Linked DNA regions of Cupriavidus taiwanensis LMG 19424. The protein of the gene in region 1 interacts with the protein of each later gene in a pairwise test. Links are inferred from orthologs where the notes say so. Each region holds a gene or a part of one and is shown on either strand. Other genes may lie near its edges. The genes, in order: badI and rfaD.

Evidence for each region.
Region 2: the proteins of badI (region 1) and rfaD interact in binary tests that used the Escherichia coli proteins (3 or more experiments, as listed by UniProt). The link is inferred for Cupriavidus taiwanensis LMG 19424 from one-to-one orthologs.

The regions. Positions count from the first base shown.
Region 1 is NC_010530.1:1,594,928-1,606,549, reverse strand. What follows is about bases 4,735-7,539. They hold badI (2-ketocyclohexanecarboxyl-CoA hydrolase), read left to right. Parts: upstream 4,735-5,648; coding sequence 5,649-6,431; downstream 6,432-7,539. Other genes in these bases: aliB (cyclohexanecarboxyl-CoA dehydrogenase), read left to right, coding at 6,453-7,539; badH (2-hydroxycyclohexanecarboxyl-CoA dehydrogenase), read left to right, coding at 4,848-5,615. Outside these bases: RALTA_RS22820 (TonB-dependent siderophore receptor), read right to left, coding at 1-1,968; RALTA_RS22815 (AI-2E family transporter), read right to left, coding at 2,133-3,179; RALTA_RS22810 (DUF2188 domain-containing protein), read right to left, coding at 3,249-3,473; RALTA_RS22805 (GYD domain-containing protein), read right to left, coding at 3,651-3,944; RALTA_RS22800 (MarR family winged helix-turn-helix transcriptional regulator), read right to left, coding at 4,187-4,708; more of aliB, read left to right, coding at 7,540-7,604; aliA (cyclohexanecarboxylate-CoA ligase), read left to right, coding at 7,656-9,305; RALTA_RS22775 (DUF2917 domain-containing protein), read right to left, coding at 9,405-9,737; RALTA_RS22770 (alpha/beta fold hydrolase), read right to left, coding at 9,752-10,768; RALTA_RS22765 (TetR/AcrR family transcriptional regulator), read right to left, coding at 10,934-11,548. UniProt on the Escherichia coli protein: Converts o-succinylbenzoyl-CoA (OSB-CoA) to 1,4-dihydroxy-2-naphthoyl-CoA (DHNA-CoA).
Region 2 is NC_010528.1:815,645-818,942, reverse strand. The notes cover bases 320-3,218. They hold rfaD (ADP-glyceromanno-heptose 6-epimerase), read right to left. Parts: upstream 2,318-3,218; coding sequence 1,322-2,317; downstream 320-1,321. Other genes in these bases: rfaE1 (D-glycero-beta-D-manno-heptose-7-phosphate kinase), read right to left, coding at 2,345-3,218; RALTA_RS03795 (ComEA family DNA-binding protein), read right to left, coding at 749-1,156; RALTA_RS03800 (solute carrier family 23 protein), read right to left, coding at 320-517. Also shown: more of RALTA_RS03800, read right to left, coding at 1-319; more of rfaE1, read right to left, coding at 3,219-3,292. UniProt on the Escherichia coli protein: Catalyzes the interconversion between ADP-D-glycero-beta-D-manno-heptose and ADP-L-glycero-beta-D-manno-heptose via an epimerization at carbon 6 of the heptose.

The DNA.
Region 1 (11,622 bases):
GGCCACGTAGCCGACGGCAAGATCGGCGACGGCATAGCCCGGCACGGTGTAGTTGAAGCTGTAGCCGCGCTTGGCGCTCTCGCCCCGCACGCCGGCGCCGACGTACCAGCCGGCCAGCGCGCCACGCAGGCGATACTGGCTCCAGACCGAAAAGCTGTGCCGCGGGACGCTGTTCAGCGGCTTGCCGACGTTGGCGGCGGTGGTGTCCTCGGTGACTTCGCTGGCGATATAGGCATAGGCCGCCGACACGCTCAGGCCATTGCCGAGATCCTGCGTCAGCTCAAGTTCCAGCCCGCGCGAGCGCTGTTCGCCGACGGCCACGCTGAAACCGGTATTGACCGGATCGCTGCTGAGCACATTGGCGCGCGTCAGGTCGAACGCGGCCAGCGTCAGCAGGCCGGTCTTGCCCGGCATGTCGAACTTGACGCCTACCTCGTACTGGCGGCCCTTCTCGGGCTTGAAGGTCGCGCCGCTGGCATCGGTGCCGGCATTCGGCAGGAACGACGTGGCGAAGCTTGCGTACGGCCGCGCCCAGTGCGTCAGGTCGTACATCACGCCCGCGCTGCCGGTGACGGCGTTGCTGTCATTGTCGGTACGCGACGACGCCAGCCGGTCCGTTGTGCCCGTCCGCGCGGATTCGTAGCGCACGCCGCCGGTCACGGTCCAGCGCTCCCCCACGCGGACCTGGTCGCGCAGGTAAAGCCCCAGCGCATCCAGGGTATCGGTCGCATCCAGGCTATAGGCGGACGGGCAGTTGATGCTGGCGCCGTAGACCGGGTTGTAGACGTTCAGCGCCGCGACGCGGCAGGTCTTCTGCAGGCGGTCTTCCTTGGTGTGTCGGTAGTCGACGCCGAAGGTCACGCTGTGGGCATGCCCGGTGAACGCAAAGGTACGCTGCACGTTGGTGTCGACGCCGAACGAATCGCCGGAAAAGCTCTGCTGCGTGCCGCTGCGGTTCATCGACTGGCTGTTGAGGGCCATGGTGCCGGCCGATACCAGCGTGCCGGTCAGCGACGAGGTCTGGTAGCGCAGGTTCTGGTTCAGGGTCCAGCCGGAGTCGAAGCGATGCGTCAGCGCGTAGCCGATGCGGTTCTGCTCGCCGTCATAGGACGGCGCATTGGGTTCGCCGATAAAGCGGTTGGCCGGCACCACGCCATTGCGGTTCGGCACCAGCGTGCCGTTCACGGGCAGGCCCTGCTGGCGCACGTAGTTGCGCTGGTTGTGGCTGGCCAGGATGGTGAAGTCGGTGCGCGCGCCAAGGTCCAGCGTCAGCGACGGCGCGAGCCAGCGGTTGCGATACCAGACAAAGTCGGTCGGATCGTCGCTGTTCATCACCAGCCCGTTCAGGCGGAACGCCGCCTTGCTGTCCCTGGCCAGCGGCGCGCCCACGTCGACCGTCATCTGCCGGAAGCCGTAGTTGCCGACGGTGAGGCCCAGTTCGCCGAACAGTTCCGCGCGCGGGCGCTTGCTGACCATGTTGACCAGGCCGCCGGGCTGTACCGCGCCGAACAGGATCGAGGCCGGCCCCTTGAGGACTTCCACGCGCTCCACGCCGAACAACTGCTGCGCCACGCGGTTGTTGCTGTCGACCAGCAGCCCGTCGGCAAAGATCGATTCCGAGGCGCGCTGGCCGCGGATGATGAAGTCGTCCCAGCCGCGCCGGCCGAAGGTATTGGTGACCACGCCGGCGGAATTCTGCAGCGCGTCGCTGAGGTTTTGTGCCTGCTGGCTGTCGAGCAGGTCGCGCGTGATCACGGTGATCGATTGCGCGGCGTCGGCCGCCGATTCCCCCGACTTGGTCACGCCAGCGGCGCGCCGCGTGGCGAAACCGATGTCGGCCTGTCCGTCACCGGCGGCACTCACCGTCACGGATGGCAGCGTGGCAACGTCTTCGGCGGCGTGGGAGGCAACGGCTGGCAGCAGCAGGGAACTAGCGGCTGCAGGGATGGCAAGACGGCGGAAAAGCATGACGGCCCGGTGCGAAAGCAAAGAAAGGCCGAATAATAAATGAGAATAATTCTTGTTCCTAGGATTTTATCGACGCAGGCACGGTTGCTTCGTCAACATGCGGAATACCGGCGAAATGGCGAAATGGCAAAATGCCGAATCGCGAAATGGCAGCGCGGCCGCGCTCACATGGTGTCGTCGCGATCCTCGATCACCGACATATGCCAGCAGGACATAAACAGCGCGGCAATCAGCGGACCTATCACGAAGCCGTTGATGCCGAACACGGACATGCCGCCCAGGGTGGAGATCAGCACGACCCAGTCCGGCAGCTTGGTGTCCTTGCCGACGAGAATCGGGCGCAGCACGTTGTCGACCGCGCCAATCACCAGGGTACCGATGGCGATCAGCGCGATACCCTTCCAGGCCGGGCCGGCCAGCAGGAAATAAATCGCGGCAGGGCCCCAGACCAGCGCGGCGCCAACCGCCGGCAGCAGCGACAGGAACGCCATCAGCGTGCCCCACAGCAGCGCGCCATTGATGCCCAGCAGCAGGAACGCCAGGCCGCCCAGTATCCCCTGCACCGCCGCCACCACCACGTTGCCCTTGACCGTGGCGCGGACCACGGTGGTGAAGCGGCCGACCAGCCGGCGCGTGTGCGCGTCGCTCAGCGGCATGGCCTCGCGGAAGCGATGGGAAATCATCGCGCCGTCGCGCAGCAGGAAAAACACCAGGTACAGCATGACGCCGAGGCCGACGGCGAACTGCAGCGTGTTCTGGCCGATGGCTACGGCCTGGGCCGCCATGAACTGGCTGATGCGGGCAGCACCTTCGGTCAGCTTTGCCTGCAACCCGGCTACGTCGGCGAGTCCCATCTCATTCAGCCAGGCTTCGACCGAAGCCGGCAGGGCCTGCACGGCGGTCTGGAAGTATTGCCCGAAGTCCCATTTGCCGGTCCGGATCTGCTGGTAGGCAAAGGCCGCTTCCTGCGCGAGCGTGGCAATCATCAGGAACACCGGAATAATGGCCATCAGCACGCAGACCAGCAGCGTAGCCAGCGCGGCGAGATTTTCGCGGTTGCCGAATCGCACCGTCAGCTTGCGGTGCATGGGGTGAAACAGGATGGCCAGGATGGTGCCCCACAGGATCGCGCTGTAGAAGGGCAGCAGTATCCAGATAAACGCAATGGTGACGGCGACCAGAAGGATGTAAAAACCTTTCAAATTGCGCATCGGGTAGTCCGCGAATAGAGTCGTCCAGGCACGATGCCGATGATGCCCTGCACGAGGTTTTCCCTTCCATTACCCGTCGGCGTCAGCGGGAGCGTTGCCGAAGGCGTTGCGCTCCATGATCTGGTGATCTTTTCCATGGATCAGCAGCTCGACCTTTGCACGCCTGGCTTTTTCCATGCCGGTAGCGATCGCATGATCCAGCGACGTGAATCGCTGCTGGTTGCCGGAGCGGCCTTCCGCTTCGACGGCCCAGCCGTTATGGGTCGGCACGACATGGATATTCTTGCCAGGCATGGCGCTCTCCGGAAGTTGGCAGTAAGAGTGTCAGCGCTGTGCCGTTGCCGAGGTATCGGACGCCGTCTGACAAGGCCGTCGGATATCCGGAAAGAAGGCACAGCCATCCGGCGGCGGCAACGCCCGCCAGGCGCCATGGCGGGCGTTCTTCATGACAAGGACAGAGTGCCGCGCCGCTCAGCGCATCTTGTCGATAATCCCTTGCATCTCGTCGACGTTGAAGGCGCGCAGCGTTTGCGTGCGCACGTTGCCCAGCGCGCCGACCGCGAGGCCGAATGCGGTCATGCTGGCGTCATCCTGCGCCTCGACGGTCAGCACGATGTCGTATTTGCCCAGGGTCCAGTAGATGTCTTTCATCTGCACCCCAAAGCGCGCCCCCATCTCGCGCACCGCGGCGGCGCGCTTGGTGGTGTCCTTGACGGCGCGGATGCCCTGGTCGGTGAAACTGGCTAGCACGATATAGCGGGTCATGGCGGGATCTCCGGTAAAGGATCGATCGAACGCCGTCCCGGCTGCGCGCACGCGACCGGTCGCAGCAAGCCGGGGCAGTGGTTCAGGGCGTCCCGGCGCAGCGCCTGGGGCCCCCTGAGCAACCCCACACCGACGCATATCGCGCGCCAGCCGGCGTGGCGCGCCGCGCTGCGGCAGGTGCCGCGGTGCATGCCATCGCGCCGCAGCGCGCTGTGTATCAGTTCTGATACAGCAGGCTCGCCTCAGTCCTGTGCCGGCCCGCTGTCGCTGCCTTCCGGCGTATCGAGCGCGCGCATGTTGTCCAGCAATTTCAGCAGGTAATGCAGCGTGTGCGTCAGGTCGTTGGTGGAGAACCCGTCCAGCGCCTGCTCGTAGTACTGCCGGATCTTCGGCTGCGCCTGGTGCAGCCATACCTCGCGGCCCGGCTCGCTCATCCGCACCAGCCGCGAGCGGCGATCGCGCCCGTCTGGCGCCAGCGTGACGTGGCCGTCCCGTTCCATCCGGCTGACCAGCCCGGACAGGTTCTGGCGGCTCACCATCAGGTAGCGTGCCAGGTCGCCGACGCTCATGCCATCAGCGGCTTGTGGCCGCGACAGCGCACCCAGCACGGCCCATTGCTGTGTCGTCAGGCCTTCCGCTTCGACGGCGCGCGAGCCCGTTTTATGCAACATATTTGCGCATTGGTACAGGCGGAAGAACAGCCGGTTGGCCAGTTCCATGCGCGCAGTGGTAGGGAGTTCGTCTCCGTTTTCCGGGTTAACCATAGTCATTTCCAAAGGATAGCGGCCTTGCGCGCGCTGTCTGTCGCGCCTAGTATACGTCAATATATTGACGTAAATAAAGGTGCATGTGGCGGCGACACCGCCGGCACGATAGCACCGGAACCCTGAAAGGAGAACGGCTGTGCAAGGACTCGAAGGCAAGGCGGTCATCGTGACCGGCGGTGGTGGCGGTATCGGCGGCGCAACCTGTTTGCGCTTTGCGCGTGCGGGCGCGGCGGTGGGCGTGCTCGATTTGAATCCGGAGGCGGGCGAGCGCGTGGCGGCGCAGATCCGCGATGCCGGCGGCCGCGCGTTGGCGGTGCGCTGCGACATCACCGATCGCTCCAGCGTCGATGCGGCAGTCGCGGCGGTGGAGCAGGGACTGGGCCCTGTCGACGTGCTCGTCAACAACGCCGGCTGGGACGTGTTCCGTCCGTTCGTCAAGACCGAGCCGGCGCAGTGGGAGCGGCTGATCGCCATCAACCTGACCGGCGCACTGCATATGCACCACGCGGTGCTGCCCGGCATGGTGGCGCGCAAGCGCGGGCGCATCGTCAATATCGCTTCGGATGCCGCCCGCGTGGGGTCTTCCGGCGAAGCGGTGTATGCCGCGTGCAAGGGCGGGCTGGTGTCGTTCTCCAAGACCATCGCGCGCGAGCATGCGCGCCACGGCATCACCGTGAACGTGGTGTGCCCGGGGCCGACCGAGACCGCGCTGTTCGAAGACTACAAGCAGGGCGCGGGCAACCCCGAGAAGCTGGTGGAAGCCTTCACCCGCTCGATCCCGCTGGGCCGCATCGGCCAGCCCGACGACCTGCCCGGCGCGGTGCTGTTCTTCGCCGGCGACGATGCGGCCTTCATCACCGGCCAGGTATTGAGCGTGTCGGGCGGCCTGACCATGAACGGCTGAGCGCAAGCCATCCAACTGACAACGGAGACGACCATGCAATACGAAGATATCCGCTATGAGGTGCGCAACGGCGCGGCCTGGATCATCATCAACCGCCCGGAAAAGATGAACGCCTTCCGCGGCCGCACCTGCGACGAACTGATCCACGCCATCAACCGCGCAGGCTATGACCGCGAGATCGGCGCCATCGTGCTGGCCGGCGCCGGCGAGAAGGCCTTCTGCACCGGCGGCGACCAGTCCGCGCACGAAGGCCAGTACGACGGCCGCGGCACCATCGGGCTGCCGATGGAAGAACTGCACAACGCCATCCGCGACGTGCCCAAGCCGGTGATCGCGCGCGTGCAGGGCTATGCCATCGGCGGCGGCAACGTGCTGTGCACGATCTGCGATTTCACCATCGCTTCGGACAAGGCCGTGTTCGGCCAGGTCGGCCCGCGGGTCGGCTCGGTGGATCCCGGCTATGGCACTGCGTTCCTGGCTCGCGTGGTCGGCGAGAAGAAGGCGCGCGAAATCTGGTACCTGTGCCGCCGCTATCCCGCCGCCGAGGCGCTGGCGATGGGGCTGGTCAACGCCGTGGTGCCGCACGAGCAGCTCGACGCCGAAGTGCAGAAGTGGTGCGACGAGATCCTGGACAAGAGCCCGACCGCGATCGCCATTGCCAAGCGCTCGTTCAACATGGACACCGCACACCAGGGCGGCATCGCCGGCATGGGCATGTATGCGCTCAAGCTCTACTACGACACGGAGGAATCGCGCGAGGGCGTGCGTGCCTTCCAGGAAAAGCGCAAGCCGGACTTCCGCAAGTACGCGAAGTGAAAGGAGCCAGCGGAGACAGCCATGAATCCCTACCTTGACGAAGACCTGTCGGCGCTGGCCGAACATGCCCGTCGCTTTGCCGACGCCCGTGTCGCATCCGGCTACCTGGAGCGAGACCGTACCCGCGTGCTCGACCGCGCGCTGATGCGCGAGATGGGCGAGATGGGCTTTATTGCGCCCGAGTTGCCGGAACACTACGGCGGGCAGGGCATGGGCTCGCTCGCGGCAGGCGTGATCCACGAAGCGGTGGCGCGCGCCGACCTGAGCCTGTCGTACATCAACCTGCTGGCCTCGCTGAACGGGCAGATCCTGGCGCACCACGCGCGGCCGGAGATCGCCGGCCCGTGGCTGCAGCGCCTGACGCGCGGCGAAGCGCTGCTGGCGATCGCGCTGACCGAGCCGCGCGGCGGCTCGGACGCGGCCAGCCTGCGCCTGCGCATGGAGCGCGATGGCGACCACTATGTGCTCAACGGCGAGAAGACTTCGATCTCCGCCGCAGACCAGGCCGATGCCGCGGTGGTGTTCGCGCGCAGCGGTTCGGTCGAGGCGGGCGCGCGCGGCGTGTCGGCGCTGCTGGTGCCGATGGACCTGCCCGGCATTACGCGCAACCGCTTCGACTGCCATGGCCAGCGCGCCATCGGGCGCGGCTCGATCTTCTTCGAGAACGTGCGCGTGCCGGCCAGCCATCTGCTCGGCAAGGAGGGCGAAGGCTTCGTGCAGGTGATGCAGGGTTTCGATTTCTCGCGCGCGCTGATCGGCCTGCAGGTGCTGGCCGTGGCACAGGCGGCGCTGGACGAGACCTGGGAGTACGTGGCCGGGCGCCAGGCCTTCGGCAAGCCGCTGTCGGCGTTCCAGGGCGTGTCGCACCCGCTGGCCGACTTCGAGACCCAGGTGCAGGGCGCGCGCCTGCTGTGCCTGCAGACGCTGTGGCTGAAGGACCGCGGCCTGCCGCATACCGCCGAAGCCGCGATGTGCAAGTGGTGGGCGCCCAAGCTGGCGTACGACGTGGTGCACCAGTGCCTGCTGTCGTTCGGCCACGGCGGCTATGACCGCGGCGTGATGGAGCAGCGCCTGCGCGACGTGCTCGGCTTCCAGATCGGCGACGGCACCGCGCAGATCATGAAGACCATCATCGCGCGCACCCGCGCGGGGCGCGAAGCGGTACCGGCCTGACGCGCGCGCCCGACGCACCGACTGGCAGCACACAACAACGAGGAGACCGCCATGGATTTCGACGCCGTATTGATCGCGCCGCGCCGTGCCGCCAGCATTGCCGCCGGGCACTGGCAGGACCGTACCATCCACGACTATCTTGCCGCCTGCGTGCGTGACCGGCCCGACGCGCCCGCGCTGACAGCGCTCAGCATCGACCGTCAGCACGTGACGCGCTTCACCCGGCGGGAACTCGCGCGCATGGCCGACCGCGTGGCGGTGGGTCTTTCCCGCCTCGGCATCGCGGCCGGCGACGTGGTCTCATGCCAGCTGCCCAACGGCTGGCACCTGAGCGTGCTGTACCTGGCCTGCGCGCGCCTGGGCGCGGTGCTCAACCCGGTGATGCCGATCTTCCGCGAGCGCGAGCTGTCGTTCATGCTGGCGCACGCGCAAAGCAAGGTGGTGGTGGTGCCGAAGCTGTTCCGCGGCTTCGACCATGCGCAGATGCTGCGGGGTTTGCGCGATGCGTTGCCCGCGCTGCGTCATGTCGTCGTGGTCGATGGCGATGGCGACGACAGCTTCGAGGCGCTGCTGAGCGGCCCGCACTGGGAAGACGGCGCCGATGCCGCTGCCATCCTGCAGCGCAGCCGCACCGGTCCGGACGACGTCACGCAGCTGATCTACACCTCCGGCACCACAGGCGAGCCCAAGGGCGTGATGCATACCGCGAACACGCTGTTCTCCAACATCGTTGCCTATGCCGGCCGGCTGCATCTCGGCGGCGACGACGTGGTGCTGATGGCATCGCCGATGGCACACCAGACCGGCTTCATGTACGGCCTGATGATGCCGGTGATGCTGGGCGCGCATGCGGTGCTGCAGGACATCTGGGACCCGGTCCGCGCCGCCGCGCTGATCCGCGACGAGGGTGTGACCTTTACCATGGGTTCCACGCCATTCCTGACCGACCTGGCGCGCGTGGTGGCCGACTCCGGTGTGCCGGTGCCGAGCCTGCGGATCTTCCTGTGCGCGGGCGCACCGATTCCGGGCGCGCTGGTCGAGCAGGCACGGCAGGCGCTGGGCGCGAAGATCGTATCCGCGTGGGGCATGACCGAGAACGGCGCGGTCACCACGACGCTGCCGGAAGACAGCGACGAACGCGCGTCGACCACCGACGGTTGCCCGCTGCCCGGCGTGGCGATCCGGGTGGTCGATGGCACCGACACGGACGTGCCCGTCGGCGAAACCGGCCGGCTGCTGGTGCGCGCCTGCTCCAACTTCGGCGGCTACCTGAAGCGCCCGCAGCTGAACGGCACCGATGCCGACGGCTGGTTCGACACCGGCGACCTGGCCCGGCTGGACGCGGACGGTTACCTTCGCATCGCCGGCCGCAGCAAGGACGTGATCATCCGCGGCGGCGAGAACATTCCCGTGCTGGAGATCGAGACCCTGCTGTACCGGCATCCCGCGGTGGCGCAGGTGGCGATCGTGGCCTATCCCGATGCGCGCCTCGGCGAGCGTGCGTGCGCCTTCGTGGTGCCGCGGGCGGGGCAGTCCATCGACCTGGACGGCATGGTCGACTGGCTCAAACAGCAGAAGATGGCGCTGCAATACATTCCCGAGAAACTGGTGGTGCGGGATGCGCTGCCAGCCACGCCCGCCGGCAAGATCCAGAAGTTCCGGCTGCGCGAGATGCTGGTGGGCGATGCGGGCTTTATCTAAATTGCGCAATTAACCGCCATGACCCGAACGCGCCCGCCAACGCGCGGGCGCGGCAAGCCACCAAGGGTGGTGGCGGAAAGTAGTGGTGGGCGGGGTGCGTCAACGGCCTGCACCGGGATAGCCGTGTCTGCGCGGGGCCAGCCAGCGCCACAGCCGGTGCCGCCATGCGCCGCGGGCGTGATGGGCGACGGACTTGCGGCGGGTCACGTGCAGCGAGGCGGCGGTGATCGCATACAACTCGACATGGCCGGCGTCGGACAAGGTGAAGCATTCGCTTGCCGTCAGCGCCGTGTCCTTGGGATCGCCATCGCGGATCAGCCACAGTTCGCCAGCGGTGCAGCGCACCGCAACCTGTTCGCCAGGCCCGGCGACCAGCCGCAGCGAGCTGCGGGCGGGCAGGGTGGCGGTCATGTCGTTACTGACCAGGTACATGATGGTCTCCCGGTTCAGGCCACGGCCAGGCCGCCGGATACCGGCACCTGGCGCGGCCCGGATGGCGGCCGTACGAAATCGGCGAGGCGCTGGATCACCGCAGGATCGCGCAGGATGCGGCGATGGCCGAGGCCGGTGGTGGTCTCCAGCCGTGCACCCGGCCAGGCGCCGGCGATGGCCGCGCCATCTTCCCAGCGCACTTCCTTGTCGTCGCGGTCATGGATTACCAGCGTCGGCGGCACCGGGCGGACGCGGCCCAGGTCCGGCACATTGAAGGCGGACCATGGCATGCCCAGCCAGCGCTCGCTGTGGCGCTGCATGCGGCCCAGCACGGCTGGCGTCACGCCAAGTTGCCATGCCAGCGCCGCGCATGCCGCGCCCATGTCGGCGGGCGCGCCCAGCAGCACCGCGGCGCTTGCGGGCAGGCCCTCGCGCAATGCGAGGGCTACCGCCGCGCCGCCCAGGGAATGTCCCACCACGGCATGGACCGGGCCGGCATGCCACGCTGCCGCCAGCAAGGCGCGCGACATTTCCAGCACGGAGGTCTGCGCGGCGCCGCGCGCGCCGGCATCGGAGGCGCCGTGGGAAAGCGCATCGAACGCGACGACACGCATGCCGGCTGCCAGCAGGCCATCGATCACTGCATGCCACTGGCCCGCATGGCCGCCCCACCCGTGGGCGAGCAGCACCACCGGGCCGGCATGGCCCCAGCGGTAGACCCGCACGCGCCGGCTGGGGCCATGGCCGGTGACCAGGGCCCAGTCGGCCCGCGCCCGGTCGAGCGCGTGCCGTGCCGCGGACGTGGCGGCGGCGCGCGGCGGGCTGAACCAGATGCGCTCGAGCCGGCGTGCCGTCGCTGCGGGCATCACCATGCTGCCGGCTTGCCAGCGCAGGCGCTGCAAGCCCATCAGCACGCGCCGGAAGGCGCCGTCGGTGCCGGCGGATGGCGACGCATCGGTGGTGCGCGATGCCGTCACCGCGGCGGCGGGAGAAGGGGAAACCGGGGTAGGAGAAGAGACTGCTTGCGTCACGACCTGCACCTCCAATGGATTCTGGATTGCGCGGCGTCATCGGAACCGGGCGGGCCGGAGGCGTCTCGCGCTTCTTAACGACCGACCAGTCGTGCTTTTTTCAGTACAAAAAAAGCCCGCCGGAGCGGTTTGCTGCCCGCCGGCGGGGTAGCGCCGGCGCCGATGTCATGACCCGGCAGGGTGGGTCGCACCTGCGGTGGCACGCGCGACCAATGCCGCAAAGGCGTGCCGTGCCATCGCTTCCGCGTCCTGCCGTCCCAGCAGCTTGAACGACTGCTGGAACGCCATGCCGATGCCGGAGAGCTCGAAGGCAAACTGGCGCGGGTCGACATGCGGCCCGAACTGGCCTTCTTCGATGGCATCGCCGACAACGCGCGCAATGGTGCTGTGCCAGTCCTTCAGCGACTGCACCACGAGGTCGCGAATCGAACCCGGCCGGTCGCGGTATTCCTGCCCCAGCGCCGTAAACAGGCATCGCCCCTGCGTCACCGTGCCGCCCAGCCATTCCAGGTAGCCTTCGAACAAGGCTTGCAAGCGCGGCAGGCCGCGCGGCTGGCGCATCGCCGGCCGGACCACGATGTCGCCGAAACGCTCCACCGCCAGGTCCAGCACCGCCTGCTGCAGCACCTCCTTCGACTTGAAGTGCGCATACAGGCCGCTCTTGGACATATTGGTGTCGGCCGCCAGCGTCGCCAGCGACAACTGCTCGAAGCCGACCTTGGCCGCGGCGTCCAGGGCCTGTTCGATGATGGCTTTGCGGGTGAGGTGTCCTTTCTGCATGGAGCGAAGAATAGCACGACCGGTCGGTTTGTCAACGAAACCGGATGCATGGTAGTTGCCCCGACTTGCGTTGT
Region 2 (3,298 bases), on another replicon or contig:
TATCGAGCGCCGCACCGCTGACCGCCTTGACCGCCACCGGGGCCAGGTTCAGCCCGATCGCCGCGACGATGGCGCCGGTCACCACCGGCGGCATCAGCTTTTCCACCCAGGCGTAGCCCGCCGCCTGCACGACCAGCCCGATCAGCGTGTACAGCGCGCCCGCGGCGATGATGCCGCCCAGCGCCACCGGGATATTGAGGTTGGGGCCGCTGCCGGCATAGCCGGTGGCGGCGATCACCACCGCAATGAAGGCGAAGCTGGAGCCCAGGTAGCTCGGTACCCGGCCGCGCACGCACAGGAAGAAGATCAGCGTGCCGATGCCGGAAAACAGGATGGCGATATTCGGGTTGAAGCCCATCAGGATCGGCGCGATGGCGGTCGAGCCGAACATCGCCACCACGTGCTGGATCCCGGCCAGCAGCGTCTGCCCCGCGGGCAGGCGCTCATCGGGCCCGATCACACCTTCGGTCTTGAGCCGCCATTGCGGCAGGAATCCCGCGTCCTCGCCATTCGCCATATCGTCTTGCTCCCTGTGGTCCGGGCTGGCCACCGGATCGGCGGCCGCCGCGCTTGTGCCTGGTTGTTTGGTTGTGCCGGTCGGCAGCCGCGCGGCAGGACCTGCCTGCGCGGCGTCCGCATGATACTCCGCCGCCACGGGGCCTGCGAAGCCGGTGACCTGTAGCACAACGCATACCAGCAACAATGCACCCGGCCGAGGCACGACCGGGCGCAGGGCAGCAATGCTAGGCTAGCGGGCCGGCTTGGCCGGCGCGGGCGCTGCCTTTGCCCCTTTAGCCAGCGCCGGCGTGGCAGCGGGCGTAGCAGGTGGCGCAGCGGATGGCGCGGCGGTGGCCGCCCCCTTGCCGGCGATGGTCAGGCCGGCGTCCTGCAGCTTGGTCACGGACTTCGGACCGATGCCGCTGACGCGCTCGGCCAGGTCGGCGGCGTCCTTGAACGGCCCGCGTTTGTTGCGCTCCTCGACGATGTGGCGGGCCGTGGCCGCCCCCACACCCTTGATCGAGGTCAGCGCCGCCTCGTCCGCGGTGTTGACGTCGACGGCGGCGCGCGCGGTGCCGCCGGCAAGCAGGCAGAAGGTTGCCGCGAGGGAGATCAGGGAATAACGCCGGGCAAGTTGCCGGATCCAGTGCATGGCCATGAAGGCTCTCCTTTCCTGTGGATGGTCTGAGGTACCACCCCCGCCGGGGCGGCGAGGTCAGGTCAGGATAGGGGCGCGCCGCGCGGGCGGCGCATGCGGCAACAAAAGTTGACAGCGGCCGCACGAAAGCGTGTCGGGCGCCGTGAGGCAGGGACGACGCGGGGTTCAGCCGTTGCGCTCGAGCAGCCAGCGGCAGTAGCGCGCCACGCCTTCTTCAACGCTCAGGAAGCGCTCGCTGTAGCCGGCGCCGCGCAGCTTGGACACGTCCGATTGCGTGAAGCACTGGTACTTGCCGCGCAGGGCGTCGGGAAACTTGACGTACTCGACCAGTCCTTCCTGGACCAGGTCGTCCAGCGACAGGGGCGGCTTGCCTTCGGCTTCGCGCAGCGTGTTGACCACGGTGGCGGCGATATCGTTGAACGGCTGGGCGCGGCCAGTGCCCAGGTTGAAAATGCCGGACTTCTCGGGGTGGTCGAAGAAGAACAGGTTGACCTTGACCACGTCCTCCACCGAAATGAAATCGCGGCTCTGCATGCCGGGACCGTAGCCGCCGTATTCGCCGAACAGCTTCACCGTGCCGTCGGCGCGGAACTGGTTAAAGTTGTGGAACGCCACCGACGCCATGCGGCCCTTGTGCGTTTCGCGCGGCCCGTACACGTTGAAGTAGCGGAAGCCGACGATCTGCGACAGCGCCGACGGCAGCCGGCGGCGCACGATCTGGTCGAACAGGAACTTGGAATAGCCGTACACGTTCAGCGGACGCTCGAACTCGCGGTCTTCGCGGAACACCTGCGAGGCGCCGTAAGTGGCCGCCGACGATGCATAGAGAAACTGCGTGCCCTGCTCCAGGCAGCTTTCCATCAGCGACAGCGTGTAGCGGTAGTTGTTCTCCATCATGTAGCGGCCATCGGTCTCCATGGTGTCGGAGCACGCGCCTTCATGGAACACCGCGCGGACCTTGCCGAACTCGCCTCGGGCAAAGCGCGCGAGGAAGTCCTGCTTGTCCAGGTAATCGGAGATCTCGCAATCGACCAGGTTGTGGAACTTGTCGGCACGGGTCAGGTTGTCGACGGCGATGACGTTGGTCTCGCCGCGTTCGTTCAGGCCCTTGACGAGATTGCTGCCGATAAAACCCGCGGCACCGGTGACGATGATGGTCATGGTCGGATCAAAAGAGGACGCCGCGCCTCAGGCGGCGGCGCCGAACAATTCGGGATAAGTGACGACGGCGGTGCCCAGCTTGCCGACCACGATGCCGCCGGCGCGATTGGCATGCTGCACGGCTTCCTTGAGCGGCACGCCGGCACCCATCATGGTGGCGAGCGTGGCGATCACGGTGTCGCCGGCACCGGATACATCATAGACCTCGCGAGCCTGGGCGGACACGTGCAGCACTTCGGCTTCGGTATAGAGCGTCATGCCCTCTTCCGAGCGCGTCAGCAGCAGCGCTTCGAGTTGCAGCGCGCGGCGCAAGTTCTGCGCGCGGATGGTCAGGTCGGCCTCGGTCTTCCAGGCCCCGACCACGGCGCGCATTTCGGCACGGTTGGGCGTGATCAGCGTGGCGCCGCGGTAGCGCGAGTAGTCGTCGCCCTTGGGGTCGACCAGCACCTTGCGGCCGGCCGCGCGGCCGGCATCGATCATGCGCGTGACATGGGTGAGCCCGCCCTTGCCGTAGTCGGACAGCACCAGCACCTGGTAATCGTTGATCAGGCCCTGGAACCGGTCCTGTACCGCGAGCAGCACTTCGTGCGCCGGCGTGTTCTCGAAATCCACGCGCAGCAGCTGCTGCTGGTGCGCCACCACGCGCAGCTTGATGGTGGTGTTGATCTTGGCATCGCGGTGCAGGTAGGGCTGCACGTGGCTCTCGGCCAGCAGTGCCTCGAGCGTGCGCGCCGGCTCGTCGTCGCCGACCACGCCCAGCATGCCGACGCGCGCACCAAGCGCCGCGGCGTTGCGGGCCACGTTGGCGGCGCCGCCGAGGCGCTCGTCGCTGCGCTTGACCTGCACCACCGGCACCGGCGCTTCGGGCGAAATGCGCTCGACGTCGCCGAACCAATAGCGGTCCAGCATCATGTCGCCGACCACCAGGATATGGGACTGCCGGATCTGCTCCTGCGGAATGACGGTCTTGTTCATGAAGAT